DNA from 2 places in the Pseudomonas sp. FP603 genome. Region 1 is predicted to be linked to the other one. Evidence: riboswitches for the same ligand, from Rfam matches in the RefSeq annotation. Region 1 holds a riboswitch; the other holds the start of a gene.
The links. Region 1 has a riboswitch for cobalamin ahead of cobW (cobalamin biosynthesis protein CobW). Riboswitches for the same ligand answer to the same signal wherever they lie in the genome.
Positions count from the first base shown of each region.

Region 2: linked by a shared signal. The riboswitch ahead of cobO (cob(I)yrinic acid a,c-diamide adenosyltransferase) and the one ahead of cobW (cobalamin biosynthesis protein CobW) in region 1 are both predicted to bind cobalamin.

Region 1 is NZ_CP117431.1:2,911,951-2,920,328, reverse strand. It holds gene PSH65_RS13635 (VWA domain-containing protein) at 1-501, opposite strand, end outside; gene PSH65_RS13630 (ATP-binding protein) at 621-1,628, opposite strand; gene cobN (cobaltochelatase subunit CobN) at 1,783-5,580, opposite strand; gene cobW (cobalamin biosynthesis protein CobW) at 5,584-6,645, opposite strand; cobalamin riboswitch at 6,747-6,961, opposite strand; cobalamin riboswitch at 7,150-7,378, shown strand; gene PSH65_RS13615 (CbtB domain-containing protein) at 7,499-7,702, shown strand; gene PSH65_RS13610 (CbtA family protein) at 7,714-8,378, shown strand, end outside.
Region 2 is NZ_CP117431.1:4,974,368-4,982,745, reverse strand. It holds gene PSH65_RS22980 (C40 family peptidase) at 1-568, shown strand, start outside; gene PSH65_RS22975 (C40 family peptidase) at 735-1,271, shown strand; gene PSH65_RS22970 (sorbosone dehydrogenase family protein) at 1,416-2,723, opposite strand; gene PSH65_RS22965 (hypothetical protein) at 2,792-3,376, opposite strand; cobalamin riboswitch at 3,531-3,765, shown strand; gene cobO (cob(I)yrinic acid a,c-diamide adenosyltransferase) at 3,846-4,457, shown strand; gene PSH65_RS22955 (cobyrinate a,c-diamide synthase) at 4,454-5,836, shown strand; gene bluB (5,6-dimethylbenzimidazole synthase) at 5,833-6,483, shown strand; gene cbiB (adenosylcobinamide-phosphate synthase CbiB) at 6,480-7,388, shown strand; gene cobD (threonine-phosphate decarboxylase CobD) at 7,381-8,373, shown strand; gene PSH65_RS22935 (cobyric acid synthase) at 8,370-8,378, shown strand, end outside.

The DNA of each region.
Region 1 (8,378 bases):
CTGCGCTGCCAACACCTTTGCCCGGCCAAGATGAATCGGCCCGCGCTCAATGTCGATCAGCAGCCCCGGGCAATCCAGCGCCGGTAACGTTGACCATTCCTTCACCCGCCCATCCGTCACCAGCAGCAGCCTTTGTTGTTCTGCCGGGAAGCGTTTTTGCCGAGCCATCAACCAGCGCCCCGCCTCACCCAGCGCCGCCAGCATCGGCGTACCACCGCCGGCACCGAGCCCGTCGAGCCAGTCGCGTAAGCCCGTGGAGGCTTTCAACCCTTGCACCTGCCACTTCGGCACATGGCCGCTGGCGGTCAGCAAAGCCAGTCGCGCACGCTGCCGATAGGCATCGTCGAACAGTTGCGCCAGCAGGCCCTTGGCATCGCTCAACGCTTGATGGCGTCGGGTCGAGGCCGAGGCATCGACGATCACCAGCCACAGTTCGTGTGGGGAGCGAGTGCGCAGATGAAACAACACATCGTCGCGCTGACGCGGTCGGCCATTGAGCAAGGTGCCAGGCCAATTGATCGATCCGTTCAGGGCTGCGTGACGCTTGCCCTGTTTACCGTGATCCAGCCGTCCTGCGCGGGGTCTGGCATTCGCCCCCGCGTCCGATCGAGGGCGAATGCCTAAGGCTTTTTTGGCCAGCTCGGCACGTCACGTCGAGCGCCGACCGGCAGCGCCTGGGCGGGCATTTCGCCCCACTGGCCCTGGCCTTCGCTTGGGTTGGGATTCTGGTTAGAGAGCGGCTGCGGCGCCTGGGATTGTTGCGGCGCCGGGGGCGAGTGTTCGCGACGGCGATGGCGCAAGGCAAACTCGGCGACCGCGTCGATATCGTCCTCGCTGATCGCGTTCGCTCCGCGCCAGGCCGCATGAGCCCGGGCGGCGCGCAACCAGACCAGATCGGCTCGCAGGCCATCGACGCCGGCAGCAAAGCAGCGCTCGGTAATCTGTGCCAGCGCGGCATCGTCGAGGGGAATGTTCGCCAGTGTCGAGCGCGCCTTTTGGCAACGCTCGCGCAGTGCGTGTTGCTGGCTTTCCCACTCGGCGCAGAATCCTTGCGGGTCGCTGTCGAAATCCAGTCGACGACGAATGATCTGACCGCGCTCGGCGGGTGCGGTGTGGCCACTGAGGGCGACGTTCAGGCCAAAGCGGTCGAGCAGTTGCGGACGCAACTCGCCCTCTTCCGGGTTCATGGTGCCGATCAGCACAAACTTCGCCGAATGCCGATGGGAAATCCCATCGCGCTCGATCAGGTTGGTGCCACTGGCGGCCACGTCGAGCAGCAAGTCCACGAGGTGATCGGGCAGCAGATTGACTTCATCGACATACAACACGCCGCCGTCGGCCTTGGCCAGTACGCCGGGGGAAAACTGTGCGCGGCCTTCGCTCAAGGCCGCGTCGAGATCGAGGGTGCCCACCAGCCGTTCTTCGGTGGCGCCTAGCGGCAAGGTGACGAATTGACCGCTGGCCAACAGGTCCGCCAGGCCTCGGGCCAGGGTGGATTTGGCCATGCCCCGTGGACCTTCGATCAGCACGCCACCGATTTTCGGATCGATGGCGGTCAGGTACAGGGCGAGCTTCAAGTCATCGGCGCCGACCACGGCGGAGAGCGGGAAATGGGGGGTGTCGGTCATGTTCAAATCTCAGTCATGGTCGGTGGCAGGCACACCTTGTACCTGTGGGAGCGTGGCTTGCCCGCGAAGGCGTCCGCTCAGTCGAAATCAATATTGACGGTGAGGGCCTCTTCGCGGGCAAGCCTCGCTCCCACAGGTTAGCGGTGCCACAGAGTTACCCGTCTTCTTCTATATCCAGCAACAAATTCTCCAGCGCCTCGCGGTACTCGCCCGGCTCTTTCCACATCCCCCGCTGCTGCGCTTCGAGCATGCGCTCGGTCATGTCGCGCAAGGCATGGGGATTGTGTTCGCGGACAAACTCCCGGGTCGCTGGATCGAGCAAATAGGCGTCCGCCAGCAACGCATATTGGTGATCGTCGATCAACTGCGTGGTGGCGTCGAATGCAAACAGGTTATCGATCGTCGCCGCCAGTTCGAATGCGCCTTTATAGCCATGGCGCTTGACCCCGTCGATCCATTTCGGATTGGCCGCGCGGGAACGGATCACCCGGTTCAGCTCTTCCTTCAAGGTGCGAATCTTAGGCAAGTCCGGCTGACTGTGATCGCCGTGATAACTCGCCGCCGCTTCACCGCTGAGGCTTTCGACGGCCGCCAGCATGCCACCTTGGAACTGGTAGTAGTCGTTGGAATCGAGCAGGTCATGCTCGCGGTTGTCCTGGTTTTGCAGCACTGCCTGCACCTGGCTCAGACGCTGGGCGAACTGTTCGCGGGCGGCGGTGCCTTCATCGGAGCCGCCGTAAGCATAGCCGCCCCAGTTCAGGTAAACCTCGGCCAGGTCTTCACGGCTTTGCCACAAGCGACCGTCGATGGCGCCCTGCACGCCCGCGCCGTAAGCACCCGGTTTGGCCCCGAAGATGCGCCAGCCAGCCTGCCGCCGCGCCGCGTCTTCATCCAGACCGGATTCCAGCAGCGCTTCTCGCTCGGCGCGGACTTTGGCCGCCAACGGGTTAAGATCGTCCGGTTCATCCAGCGCGGCGACCGCTTGCACGGCGGCGTCGAACAGCCGGATCAGGTTGGCAAAGGCATCGCGGAAGAATCCGGAGACGCGCAAGGTCACGTCCACGCGCGGGCGGTCCAGCAGGCTCAACGGCAGAATCTCGAAGTCGTCGACGCGCTGACTGCCAGTGGCCCACACCGGCCGCACGCCCATCAGCGCCATGGCCTGAGCGATGTCGTCGCCGCCGGTGCGCATGGTCGCGGTGCCCCAGACCGACAGGCCGAGCTGACGCAGGTGATCGCCATGATCCTGCAAGTGCCGCTCAAGAATCAGGTTCGCGGATTGGAAGCCGATGCGCCATGCGGTGATGGTTGGCAGGTTGCGCACGTCCACCGAATAGAAGTTGCGCCCGGTGGGCAGCACGTCCAGACGACCGCGACTCGGTGCGCCGCTAGGCCCGGCCGGGACGAATCGACCGTTGAGGGCGTCCAGCAAGCCGCGCATTTCCGCCGGGCCGCAGGCGTCCAGGCGTGGGGCGACGACTTCGCGCAGGCTGTCGATGATGACGTTTACTTCAGACCAACCTGCCTCCTGTGGGAGCGTGCCTTGCGGATGACTCAGTAGTTCGACCTCGGCATTCAAAATCTGCCCGATCAGCTGCGCGGCGAACAGTTCAAGACGTTCACGGGTATCCCCCGCTGTGCGCCAGACGTCATCGCTGATCAATAACAAGGCATCCGGTCGAGGTCCACCCCAGGGCTCGGCCAGCGCGCAATCCAGCGGATCAAACCCCAACGCAAATGCCTTGGCCAGCGCCCGCAGCAAGCTCGATTGCGCCCCACGGCCATCGCCGCGAGGAATACGCAGCAAAGCCAATAAGGTGTCGATACGCAATCGCCCGACCGGCGACTCGCCAAACACATGCAGGCCGTCGCGGATTTGCGACTCCTTCAAGTCGCACAAGTACGTGTCCAGACGCGGCAACCAGATCGCCGCGTCGGCGTCACTGTCGAGCTTCTCGTCCAGTTGCAGTTCACGGTCGATGTGCGTGTCGCGCACCAGTTGCAGAATGTCGCGTTGCAGCTCCCGGGCGCGGCGCGGATCGAGCAATTGTGCTTCGTAATACTCGTCGGCCAACAATTCGAGATTGCGCAGCGGACCGTAGGTTTCAGCGCGGGTCAGTGGCGGCATCAGGTGATCGATGATCACCGCTTGGGTACGGCGCTTGGCCTGGGCGCCCTCGCCCGGGTCGTTGACGATAAACGGATAGATGTTCGGCAACGGCCCGAGCAACGCGTCTGGCCAGCAATTTTCCGACAGCCCGACGCCTTTGCCCGGCAGCCATTCGAGGTTGCCGTGTTTGCCCACATGGATCACGCCGTGGGCGCCGTAGGTGTTGCGCAACCAGAAGTAGAACGCCAGATAGCCGTGAGGCGGCACCAGGTCCGGGTCGTGATACACCGCGCTCGGGTCCACCTGATAACCCCGGGCCGGTTGAATGCCGACGAAGGTCAGGCCGAAGCGCAGACCGGCAATCATCATTCGTCCGCCACGAAACATTGGATCGTTTTCGGGCGACCCCCATCGTTCCAGCACCGCTTGGCGATTGGCCTCGGGCAGCGCGTCGAACATCAGGTTGTAGTCGTCCAGCGCGAGGCTTTGATGGCAGGGACGCTGGTCGAGGGTGTCGAGGTCGTTGCTGACGCCGCCGAGCAACTGCTGGATTAGCGCGGTACCGCTGTCCGGCAACTCGGCCGGCAACGGATAACCTTCGGCGTGCAGGGCGCGCAGGATGTTCAATGCCGCAGCCGGGGTGTCGAGACCGACGCCATTGCCGATGCGCCCGTCGCGAGTCGGGTAGTTGGCGAGGATCAGGGCGATGCGTTTTTCGCCATTGGGCACGCGCGCCAGATCGATCCAGCGTCGTGCCAGTTCTGCGACAAAATCCATGCGCTCCGGTTGCGGCCGGTAGCAGACCACGTCGGATTGACTGCGCTCACTGCGCCAGGCCAGGTCCTTGAAACTGATCGGCCGACTGATAATCCGCCCGTCCAGCTCCGGCAGTGCGATGTGCATTGCCAGGTCACGGGGACCGAGGCCCTGCTCGCTGGCACGCCAACCGGGCTCGTTGTCCTGGGCGCAGATTGCCTGGATGACCGGGATGTTGCGACGAAACGGCCGCAGGTGCGGCGCTTCGGGGCTGGACTGGGCGAAACCGGTGGTGTTGAGAATCACCCCCGCTTCGACTTCATCCAACAGCTCCTCGACCACTGTCAGGCAGCCGGGCTCTTTCAAGCTGGCCAGCGCAATCGGCAACGGGTTCAACCCCGCCGCTTGCAAACGCTGGCAGAAAATATCGATGAAACCGGTGTTCGCCGCCTGTAAATGCGAGCGGTAAAACAGCACCGCCGCCACCGGCTGATCAGCTTGCCAGTCGGCTTGCCAATCGCTCAGTTCAGCGGGGCTTTTTTGCGGATGGTAGATTGCGGTGCGTGGCAGGGTTTGCGGTTCGGCCCATGGGTAGTCGCGGCCCAGCCAGCGATTGGCGAGGCAGCGAAACAGGTCGAGCGCGTTGGCCATGCCGCCCTGACGCAGGAAGTGCCAGAGCCGGTCGCGGTCTTGCGCGGTTACGGTGCTCAGGTCACTGAGTTCCGGGTCCGGGCGATCGTCCCCCGGCACCAGAATCAGTTGCACGCCGCGCTGGGACAATTCCACCAGACGCTCGATGCCGTAACGCCAATAGGCGATGCCGCCGTGCAGCGAGATCAGAATCACCTTGGCGTGGCGCAGCACTTCGTCGACGTAGAGATCGACCGAGGCGTGATTCTGCACCTGCATCGGGTTGGCCAGGCGTACGCTCGGGTAATCGTCGGGCAACTGCTGCGCCGCTTCGGCGAGCAGCGCCAGGCTGGAATCACCGCTGCACAGGATCACCAGCTCGGCGGGGGTTTGTCCAAGGTCGGCAATGTTGTCATCCGACACGAAACCGCCGGGCTGGGTCCTGAGCAGGTGCATGATTTAAACGCTGAGCGCAGCGCGCAATTGCGCTTCGAGCTGGGCGGCGTCCAGCGCCTGACCAATCAACACCAGTCGCGTGGTGCGTGCCTCTTCGGCGCCCCACTGACGGTCGAAGTGTTTGTCGAAACGCGTGCCCACGCCCTGGATCAGCAGGCGCATCGGCTTGTTCGGCACCGCCGCGAAACCTTTGACCCGCAGAATGCCGTGCTGGACCACCAGTTGCGTCAGCGCGTCCATCAGCAGGCTTTCGTCGGCTTGGGGCAGCTCGATCGAGATGGAATCGAACGCGTCATGGTCGTGGTCGTCTTCGCCTTCATGGTGATGATCGTGATGGCTGTGGCGGCTGTCGATGTGTTCTTCTGAACCGGCGCCGAGGCCGATCAGCACGTCCAGAGGCAAACGACCGCTGCTGGCTTCGATGACTTTCACCGCTGGCGGCAGTTCTTCGGCGACTTCCAGGCGCACACGGGCCAGGTCTGCGGCGCTGATCAGGTCGGCCTTGTTGAGAATCACCAGGTCGGCGCTGGCCAGTTGGTCGGCGAACAGCTCGTGCAGCGGCGATTCGTGGTCCAGGTTCGGGTCGAGTTTGCGCTGGGCATCGACCTGATCCGGGAACGCAGCGAAGGTGCCAGCCGCGACAGCCGGGCTGTCGACCACGGTGATCACCGCGTCAACCGTGCAGGCGCTGCGGATTTCTGGCCATTGGAAGGCTTGAACCAAAGGCTTTGGCAGGGCCAGGCCCGAAGTTTCGATGAGGATGTGGTCGAGGTCGCCGCGACGAGCGACCAGTTCGCGCATCACCGGGAAGAATTCTTCCTGAACCGTGCAGCACAGGCAGCCGTTGGCCAGTTCATAGACGCGACCGCTGGCTTCTTCTTCGGTGCAACCGATCGAGCACTGCTTGAGGATTTCGCCGTCGATGCCCAGCTCGCCGAACTCGTTGACGATCACCGCGATACGGCGGCCCTGGGCGTTGTCGAGCATGTGGCGCAGCAAGGTGGTTTTGCCCGAGCCGAGGAAGCCGGTAACGATGGTGACGGGGAGTTTGGCCAGTGTTTTCATCGGATGCCCTTTGGCAAGGTGGCGGGCATACGGGACGACGACTGGCAACGCGGGCGCGCGTGCCTGAAGAGTTCGCCACCGGATCACCCCGCCCGGTTGAAAGTGAGAATCTGTTTCGAGGCAGGTCTCCTGGCTGACGGTGTGCCAATCGTTCGACTGGCGTTTGCTGCGCCTTCCCGCGAACCTGATGGATCAGGGCTTGCAGTGGCGTGGCAGCGAACATCACCGTTCACAGTTGCGGGGGCAGCCGCGGCATCGACCGCGTTCCCTTCTTAGCTTCGGCAGACACCGAAGAACCTCGAAAGCGCAAGGCTACGCATCGTGTGGGGGCGGGTCAATGTCCATGCCGCGTTCTGTGGCGGCTGGGATGACGCCATCGCGGGCAAGCCCGCTCCCACAGTTGATCGCATTCCCTTGTGGGAGCGTGGCTTGCCCGCGATGCAGACGACCGGGTTCCGAGTTGAGAACCCCTGCCAATTGACGCCCAACCCCCGCCCATGCTCTCCTACACGCCTTGTTACGGGTGCCCTTCACAGGGTGAAACGGGAAACCGGTGAATCATGTGCTTTACTCTAAAGCCATGTCAGTCCGGTGCTGCCCCCGCAACGGTAAGCGAGTGAAGCGTCAGATCCACTGTGCCCGTCATACGGCATGGGAAGGTGATGCTTGCAGGTCCAGGCGTTAGCCCTGCCCCTCGCGAGCCCGGAGACCGGCCCGCAACACAAAGTGACTTTTACGTTCACTGAATAACAAACCCGCGGTGGGCGGGCGCTGTTCGAAATCTCTGCGTGCCCCGGCGTGCGGAGGTTTTCATGCGCTCTATTCACCCGCTGACAGACCAGAGGGAAGCGCCATGTCGATCATCAGCAGCACCGGCAGCAACACCGATAAGAGCATCGCCAGCACCACCACGACCCTGAGCCAACGCCTGACCGCCGCTTTTTGTGCGTCGATCCTTGGCGCGTGCCTTGTGTATTTCGCCGGTTTCTCGCACATCGAAGCGGTGCACAACGCCGCGCACGATACCCGTCACAGCTCCGCCTTTCCGTGCCATTGAGACCTGTTGACATGATCAAGCGTATTGCGCAAACCGCAGGGTTCACCGGGCTGCTGGCCGCCCTGCTGCTGACCCTGCTGCAAAGCTTCTGGGTAGCCCCGCTGATTTTGCAGGCCGAGACCTACGAAAAATCCGAACCGGCCGCTGTTGAAATCCACGAGCACGCCGCGGGTGCTGTCACCGCTCACACTCACGATGCGCAAGCCTGGGAACCTGAAGACGGCTGGCAGCGCGTGCTGTCGACCACCGGCGGCAATCTGGTGGTAGCGGTCGGTTTCGCCCTGATGCTTGCGGGTCTCTACACCTTGCGCGCTCCACGCCGTACCTCTCAGGGCCTGCTCTGGGGTCTGGCCGGTTATGCGACGTTCGTGCTGGCGCCAACCCTCGGCCTGCCACCTGAACTGCCAGGCACTGCCGCGGCGGATCTGGCGCAACGGCAGATCTGGTGGATTGGTACTGCCGCCTCCACCGCTGTCGGCATCGCGCTGATCGTGTTCAGCCGCCACTGGCTGATGAAGATCCTCGGCGTGGCGATTCTGGCCGTCCCGCACGTCATCGGCGCGCCACAACCGGAAGTCCATTCGATGCTGGCGCCGGAAGCCCTGGAAACGCAATTCAAAATCGCTTCGCATCTGACCAACGTGGTGTTCTGGCTGGCCCTAGGCCTGATCAGCGC
Region 2 (8,378 bases), 2.1 Mb from region 1:
CTCTCCAGTGTCCCAGCAAGAGCCAAAACAGCAGGTTTCAAATTCAGTTACCGCGCAGTCTTCTTCCGTTCTTTTCCAGGAAGAGGTGGTCACCGATAAAGAACTGGCAGACTTCGCCGATGGCAAGTCGTACCAGCTTCCGGTTCTGGCCGACAGCATCCTCGAACGTGGCATGTCCCTGATCGGTACCCGTTACCGTTTCGGTGGTACCTCCGAAGCCGGCTTCGACTGCAGTGGCTTCATCGGTTATCTGTTCCGTGAAGAAGCCGGCATGAACCTGCCGCGCTCTACCCGCGAAATGATCAACGTTGACGCTCCTCTGGTTGCTCGCAGCGCCCTCAAGCCGGGTGACCTGCTGTTCTTCGCCACCAATGGTCGTCGCGGTCGTGTCAGCCACGCCGGGATCTACTTGGGTGACAACCAGTTCATCCACTCCAGCAGCCGCAAAAGCGGTGGTGTCCGGATCGATAGCCTGGGCGACAGCTACTGGAGCAAGACCTTCATCGAAGCCAAGCGTGCACTCGCAATGGCTCCGGCTGCAGCCCCTATCGTCACTGCACGCAAGTAAGCGGACAGTTTATAAGGCGAACTTAAAGTCTTACTTGAAGTTTGCCGCGTAGCCGCTAGAATCCTGATCTATTATTGATGGCAAACCGCCTGCGTCCTGCGCAGGCGGTTTTCTTTTCTGTCTTTACGGCAGAAAAAAGCCGCAGCCAGATCAGGATGTTCTGCTTATGACGATGTCGGCCCGCCTCACGCTCATGTTCTTCGCAGCGCTGCTCAGCGCCTGCGCCAGCCGCCCACCGCCACCTGCGCCGGTGGTCCGCGCACCGATTGTTTTCGGTCCTTCCCAAGCCTTTTCTCCTGCGGCAGAAGACGTGCTGTTTCGCGCGCTGGGTCTGGTGGGAACGCCTTACCGCTGGGGCGGCAACACGCCGGATTCCGGGTTCGATTGCAGCGGGCTGATCGGTTATGTGTATCGCGATGTCACAGGCATTTCCTTGCCGCGTTCCACGCGCGAAATGATCGGCATGCAAGCCCCCAATGTCGGCAAGGAAGGCCTGCAAACCGGTGACCTGATTTTCTTCGCCACCAATGGCGGCTCCCAGGTCAGCCACGCCGGGATCTACGTCGGCGAAGGCCGCTTCGTCCACGCGCCAGCCACGGGCGGCACGGTCAAGCTGGATAGCTTGTCCAAAGCTTACTGGCAGAAAGCCTATCTGAGCGCCAAGCGCGTCTTGCAACCTGAGCATTTGGCACATAATCCGTAGCCTGAATTGTCATGAGCGCTCGTAAACGCTGATCTCCTGTGGGAGCGGGCTTGCCCGCGATGACGTCAGCACATTCAACATCGATGTAGTCTGGGCTGCCGCTATCGCGGGCGAGCCCGCTCCCACAGGGGATGTGTGTTGTGGTTACGGAGCAGCCGACACGCGCCACACCTTGTTCCCCACATCATCCGCCACTAGCAAGCTGCCCTGCTGATCGATCACCACGCCCACCGGCCGGCCCATGGCTTTTTCCTCGTCGTTGAGGAAGCCAGTGAGCACATCCACCGGTTGTCCGGCCGGTTTGCCGGCGCTGAACGGCACGAAAATCACTTTGTAGCCACTGTGTGGCTTGCGGTTCCACGAACCATGCTGGCCGATGAATGCACCTTGGGTGAATGGCGCGGGCAACTTGCTGCCTTCGGCGAATGTCAGGCCCAGTGATGCGGTATGTGGCCCCACCGCGTAGTCCGGTGCAATCGCCTTGGCCACCAGATCAGGGTTTTGCGGTTCGACGCGAATGTCGACGTGCTGGCCGTAATAGCTGTAGGGCCAGCCGTAGAACCCGCCGTCCTTCACAGATGTGATGTAGTCCGGCACCAGGTCGCTGCCGATTTCGTCCCGCTCGTTGACGGCGGTCCACAGTGCACCGCTCTGAGGCTCCCAGGCCAGACCGTTTGGATTGCGAATCCCCGAGGCGAAGATCCGATGGCTGCCGGTGGCGCGATCGACTTCCCAGATCGCCGCGCGGCCTTCCTCCTGATCCATGCCGTTTTCACCGACGTTGCTGTTCGAGCCCACGGTGACGTACAGCTTGCTGCCATCCCTGCTGGCGATGACGTTCTTGGTCCAGTGGTGATTCAGCGTACCGCCCGGTAGATCGACCACTTTGATTGGCTGCGACTTGATCGCTGTCTCGCCGTCTTCGTAGTGGAAGCGCAGCAAGCGGTCAGTATCGGCAACGTACAGGTCCTTGCCGACCAGGGTCATGCCGAAGGGGGAGTTGAGATTTTCCAGAAATACTGTGCGGGTTTCGGCGACGCCGTCGTGGTCCTTGTCCCGCAGCAGGGTGATGCGGTTCGGGCTGGGGACGCCGGCACCGGCGCGGCCCATGACTTTGCCCATGATCCAGCCACGAATACCGCCATCGGATTTGGCCGGTGCATTGGTTTCGGCCACCAGCACATCGCCGTTGGGCAATACATAGAGCCAGCGCGGGTGTTCGAGGCCTTCGGCAAATGCCGCCACTTGAGTTCCTGGCGCGGCGACAGGTTTCTTGCCCTCAGGCCAGCCGATCGCCGGGGCGATGTTAACCGTCGGGATCAGGGTTTTATTGGGTTCTGGCAGTTTGGGCGAGGGGCCTGTGCCATCCGAGACTTGCAGGCTGGAGGTTTCACCACAGGCGGCGAGCCCTCCGGCGAGCGCGATGATGAAAACGAGCTGGGGTTTGCGCATTACTGATCTTCCCTATGAATGCATTGACGTAATCATAGAGAAGCGTAGACGCTCGATGGTTCAACCGGTCAGCCGCGGGCTTCCTTGAGCAGAACAGCGATGCCTGGATGGTAGTTGCCGGCTTCATTGCGCAACTTGCGGTAGGCGTATGGGAAATACCAGGCCACGGCGCAGCTGTGTTCCTTTTGCAGGTCGTCGACCATGTCCTGAAGTTCTTCCGGGGTAGCGCTCTGCTGAGCTTTTTGCGGCGCTACGAACAGGCAGCCGAGTTTCAGATCGCTTGCGTAGCTGATTCGCTTCGCGTCACTGGTGATGTCCGCCAATGCCTGAGTCAGGTTCAAGCTATTGACCCGCGGCCAGCGCTGGGTGGCCTGGAGATACGCGCGTTCTTCGCTGCTGGCGATAAACAGATCGGCGCGGGCGTTGCGTTCGCCTTCTTCGTTCTGCTTGCGCGTCGACGTTTGTTGCAAGGTGACCATTTCCGCCATCCAGGCCGCGGCGGAAAGCAGGCTGAGGTTGGCTTTTTCGTCGTACCAATAAGGTGTGTCGTTATCGCCGCGAACAGCGTTATAGCGGTCGATACAGTCAAACCAGCGTTCCAGCACCGGTCGCAGGAATTCCAGCTTCGGATTGCTGATGATCATGCCTTGCATGTGGCTCACCCTTGTTATTGTGTTGTGAGGTTGTGGCTCTTTGATATCACTGCTGACAGTGTGGCACAAGATTGGCGTCAGTTAATTGATCGATGGCAGTTATTCGCTCAGCGGCGTCCCGGCTTTAATTGACGCTCCACCCCCAACCCTCTAACCTTCGCGGCTTGTTTCAGGTGCTCTGTGGCGGTGGCCGACAGAGTGAAACAGGGAAGCCGGTGAGTGACTATCTTCAAGCGATGAAGAGTCATGATCCCGGCGCTGCCCCCGCAACGGTAAATGAGTAAAAGCTGCGTCTTGAGCCACTGTGTCGACTGTCGACATGGGAAGGCGCGCAGTCAGGCACAAGCCGCTCATGAGCCCGGAGACCGGCCTGATTCATCCAACGGCATCACGGTGGGCGATGCCAGGCTTCTTGCCGTCTATTCTTGTGCCTGCCCGCCGTTATCCAGCCTCAACGGAGAGCTCCCCCATGACTGATACCCCCGATCGTGACGAACGCCATCTGGCGCGCATGCTGCGCAAAAAAGCGGTGATCGACGAACGCATCGCCAACTCCCCGAATGAATGCGGTTTGCTGCTGGTGCTCTCTGGCAACGGCAAAGGCAAGAGCAGTTCGGCGTTTGGCATGCTTTCCCGGGCCATGGGCCACGGCATGCAGTGCGGCGTGGTGCAGTTCATCAAGGGGCGCAGCAGCACCGGCGAGGAGCTGTTCTTCCGGCGCTTTCCTGAGCAGGTGCGTTTTCATGTGATGGGCGAGGGCTTCACCTGGGAAACCCAGGACCGCCAGCGTGACATTGCCGCCGCCGAAGCCGCGTGGGCGGTGTCCCGCGAATTGCTGCGTGATCCGGCCATTGGCCTCGTGGTGCTCGACGAGTTGAACATCGCCCTCAAGCACGGCTATCTCGATCTCGATCAGGTGCTCAGCGACTTGCAGGCCCGTCCACCGATGCAGCACGTGGTGGTCACCGGTCGTGGCGCCAAACCAGAGATGATCGAGCTGGCCGACACCGTCACTGAAATGGGCATGATCAAGCACGCCTTCCAGGCCGGAATCAAAGCGCAAAAAGGCGTCGAGCTGTGAATCAACCCCGGCATTGCCCGGCGGTACTGATTGCCGCGCCGGCCTCCGGTCAGGGCAAGACCACCGTCACCGCCGCGCTCGCCCGTTTGCATCGCAATCAGGGGCGCAAGGTTCGCGTGTTCAAATGCGGCCCGGACTTTCTCGACCCGATGATTCTCGAGCGCGCCAGCGGTGCACCGGTCTATCAACTCGACATGTGGATGGTCGGCGAACAAGAAAGTCGACGGCTTTTGTGGGAGGCCGCTGGCGAAGCCGATCTGATCCTCATCGAAGGCGTCATGGGGCTGTTCGACGGTACGCCGTCCAGCGCCGACCTGGCGCGGCACTTCGGTGTGCCGGTGCTCGGCGTGATCGACGGCACCGCCATGGCGCAGACGTTTGGCGCGCTGGCCCTGGGCCTTGCACGCTATCAGCCGGACTTGCCGTTTGCCGGTGTGTTGGCCAACCGGGTCGGCACCTTGCGTCATGCGCAGTTGCTCGAAGGCAGCCTGACGGAAGGCTTGCGCTGGTACGGCGCATTGTCCCGGGAGACCGGCATTGAATTGCCAAGTCGGCATCTCGGTCTGGTTCAGGCCAGTGAATTGAATGATCTCGACCTGCGTCTCGATGCGGCGGCCGAGTCACTGGCCAGCAGTTGCGATGTGGCTTTACCGCCGGCCGTGGAATTCACCGCGCCTGAAATAATCGCCGCCGAACCGTTGCTGGCCGGTGTGCGGATTGCCGTGGCCCGGGACGAAGCTTTCGCGTTTACCTACGGCGCGAGCCTGGATCTGCTGCGGGCCATGGGCGCGCAATTGTCTTTCTTCTCGCCGATCCGCGACACCGGGTTGCCGGAGGCAGACAGCCTTTATCTACCGGGCGGCTACCCCGAATTGCACCATGTGGCGTTGTCGCAAAACACACCGATGCTGAACGCGATCCGCGCTCACCACGCGGCGGGCAAACCGTTGCTGGCCGAGTGTGGCGGCATGCTGTATCTGCTGGATTCCTTGACCGATGTCGAGGGCACGCGCGCTGAACTGGTTGGCTTGCTGGCCGGTGATGCGGTGATGCAGAAGCGTCTCGCCGCGTTGGCCTTGCAGGCGGTGGAGTTGCCGGAAGGTTTGCTGCGTGGGCACACGTATCACCACTCGTTGACCAGCACCGAGCTTGAGCCGATTGCGCGTGGCGTGAGCCCCAATGGCGGGCGAGGGGCGGAGGCGGTTTATCGTGAGGGGCGGATGACGGCTTCTTATGTGCACTTTTATTTTCCGTCCAATCCATCGGCGATTGCCGCGTTGTTTGCGCCTGGCCGTGAGGCCGCCTTCGCGGGCAAGCCCGCTCCTACATTGGATCACCTAAACCCTGTAGGAGCGGGCTTGCCCGCGAAGAGGCCATGACGGACAACGCCTTTTCCGAAGCCGAACGCGCTGCGGTCTACCGAGCCATCGGCGAACGCCGCGACATGCGCCACTTCAGCGGCGGCACCGTCGAGCCCGAGTTACTGCGCCGTCTGCTCGAAGCCGCGCATCAGGCCCCGAGTGTTGGCCTGATGCAGCCCTGGCGATTCATCCGCATCAGCGACCGGGCACTGCGCGGCAAGATTCAGCAGTTGGTGGAAGACGAACGCGTCCGCACCGCTGAAGCCCTCGGCGAGCGCTCCGACGAATTCATGAAGCTCAAGGTCGAAGGCATCAACGACTGCGCCGAGGTGCTGGTCGCCGCGCTGATGGACGATCGTGAGCGGCATATCTTCGGCCGTCGTACATTGCCGGAAATGGACATGGCCTCGCTGTCCTGCGCCATCCAGAATCTTTGGCTCGCGTCCCGCGCCGAAGGCCTGGGCATGGGCTGGGTGTCATTGTTCGAGCCGCAAGCGCTCGCGGACTTGCTGGGTTTACCGACCGGAGCCAAGCCTATGGCCGTTCTTTGCCTGGGACCGGTCAAGGAATTCTATCCGGCGCCGATGCTGGTACTCGAAGGTTGGGCGCAGGCGCGTCCACTCAGCGAGTTGCTGTATGAAAATTATTGGGGAGTGAGTCAATGAGTGTGGCGTTGTTGAGTGTCGCCGCGGTCGCGCTGGATGCGCTGCTGGGTGAACCCAAACGCTGGCATCCGCTGGTGGCGTTCGGTCGTTTTGCCGATCGCATCGAGCAACGTTTCAATTCCGGTGGCCGTGGCTGGCGCAGTCATGGCGTGACGGCCTGGGTGATGGCTGTCGTGCCGCTGACCTTGTTGGCCACCGCATTTTCCTGGGCGCCTTATGTCGGTTGGATCGTCGAGATTCTCGTGCTCTATTGTGCCCTCGGCATGCGCAGCCTTGGTGAACACGTCGAGCCGGTGGCCAAGGCCCTGCGCAGCGATGACTTGATCGAGGCGCGCAAACGTGTCGGCTATCTGGTCAGCCGTCAGACCAGCGAACTGGATGAAACCGAAGTCGCCCGCGCCGCCACCGAATCGGTGCTGGAGAACGGCAGCGATGCGGTGTTCGCCGCGCTGTTCTGGTTTGCCGTGGCGGGTGCGCCCGGCGTGGTGCTCTATCGCCTGAGCAACACCCTCGATGCGATGTGGGGTTATCGCAACGATCGCTTCGAACGTTTCGGTTGGGCCGCGGCGAAGATCGACGATGTTCTCAATTACATTCCTGCACGCCTGGTGGCGTTGACTTACGCGCTGCTGGGCAAAACCCGACTGGCGCTGAAGTGCTGGCGTACCCAGGGCCCGACCTGGGACAGCCCGAATGCCGGGCCGGTGATGGCGGCTGGTGCCGGTGCGCTGGGGGTCGAGTTGGGCGGGGCGGCGATCTATCACGGTGAACTGCATCAGCGTCCCCAGTTGGGCGAAGGCGTACCGGCGGATGCCGATTCCATCGACCGTGGCTGGCAATTGGTCCAGCGCGGGGTATGGTTATGGCTGCTGATTCTCTGCGTGGGGGCTGAATTCTATGCTTGAGCACGGTGGCCGCTTGCGCAAGGCGGCGCTTGAATACGGCATTGCCGAAGCCGATTGGCTCGACCTGTCCAGTGGCCTTGCGCCCTGGCCATTCCCGGTGCCGGACATCCCGCTGCGGGCCTGGGCACGGCTGCCGGAAACCGATGACGGACTTGAGCAGGCCGCCTGCGACTATTACGGTGCGGCCCAAGTGTTGCCGGTGGCCGGTTCGCAAATGGCGATCCAGTTACTGCCGCGTTTGCGCCGGGCCGGCAAGGTCGGCGTGCTGTCGCCGTGTTACGCCGAACACGCCGAAGCCTGGCGTCGCAACGGTTACATCGTGCGTGAAGTGCTGGAGTCGGAAGTCGATTTCTTTCTCGACAGCTTCGACGTGCTGGTGGTGGTCAATCCCAACAATCCCACGGGGCTGAGCCTGACCCCGGCTCGTCTGCTGGATTGGCATGCGCGGCTGGCCCAGCGCGGTGGCTGGTTGGTGGTGGACGAGGCGTTCATGGACAACACCCCGCATTTGAGTCTGGCGCCGTTCGCCCATCAGATCGGCTTGATCGTGCTGCGCTCCTTCGGCAAGTTTTTCGGCCTGGCCGGGGTGCGGCTGGGGTTTGTGCTGGCCGAGCGCAAGTTGCTCAAGCTGCTGGCCGAACAGGTCGGGCCTTGGGCGGTCAGCGGTCCGACCCGAGTGCTGGGTCAGGCGTGCCTGACGGATACGGACGGGCACACTCGACAGCGCATTCGCACTGACGAGGCCGGCGAGCGTCTGGCGTTGCTGCTTGAACAGTACGGTTTCAAACCTCAGGGCGGCTGTGCGTTGTTCCAATGGCTGATCACCGAGCGTGCCGAAGCGCTGCATGAATTCATGGCCCGGCGCGGCATTCTGCTGCGGTTGTTCACCCACAACAGCAGCGTGCGGTTTGGCTTGCCCGCCGATGAAGCGGATTGGCTGCGTCTCGAGCAAGCGCTTGAAGCTTACGTTAAGGAAGCGCAATGACTACG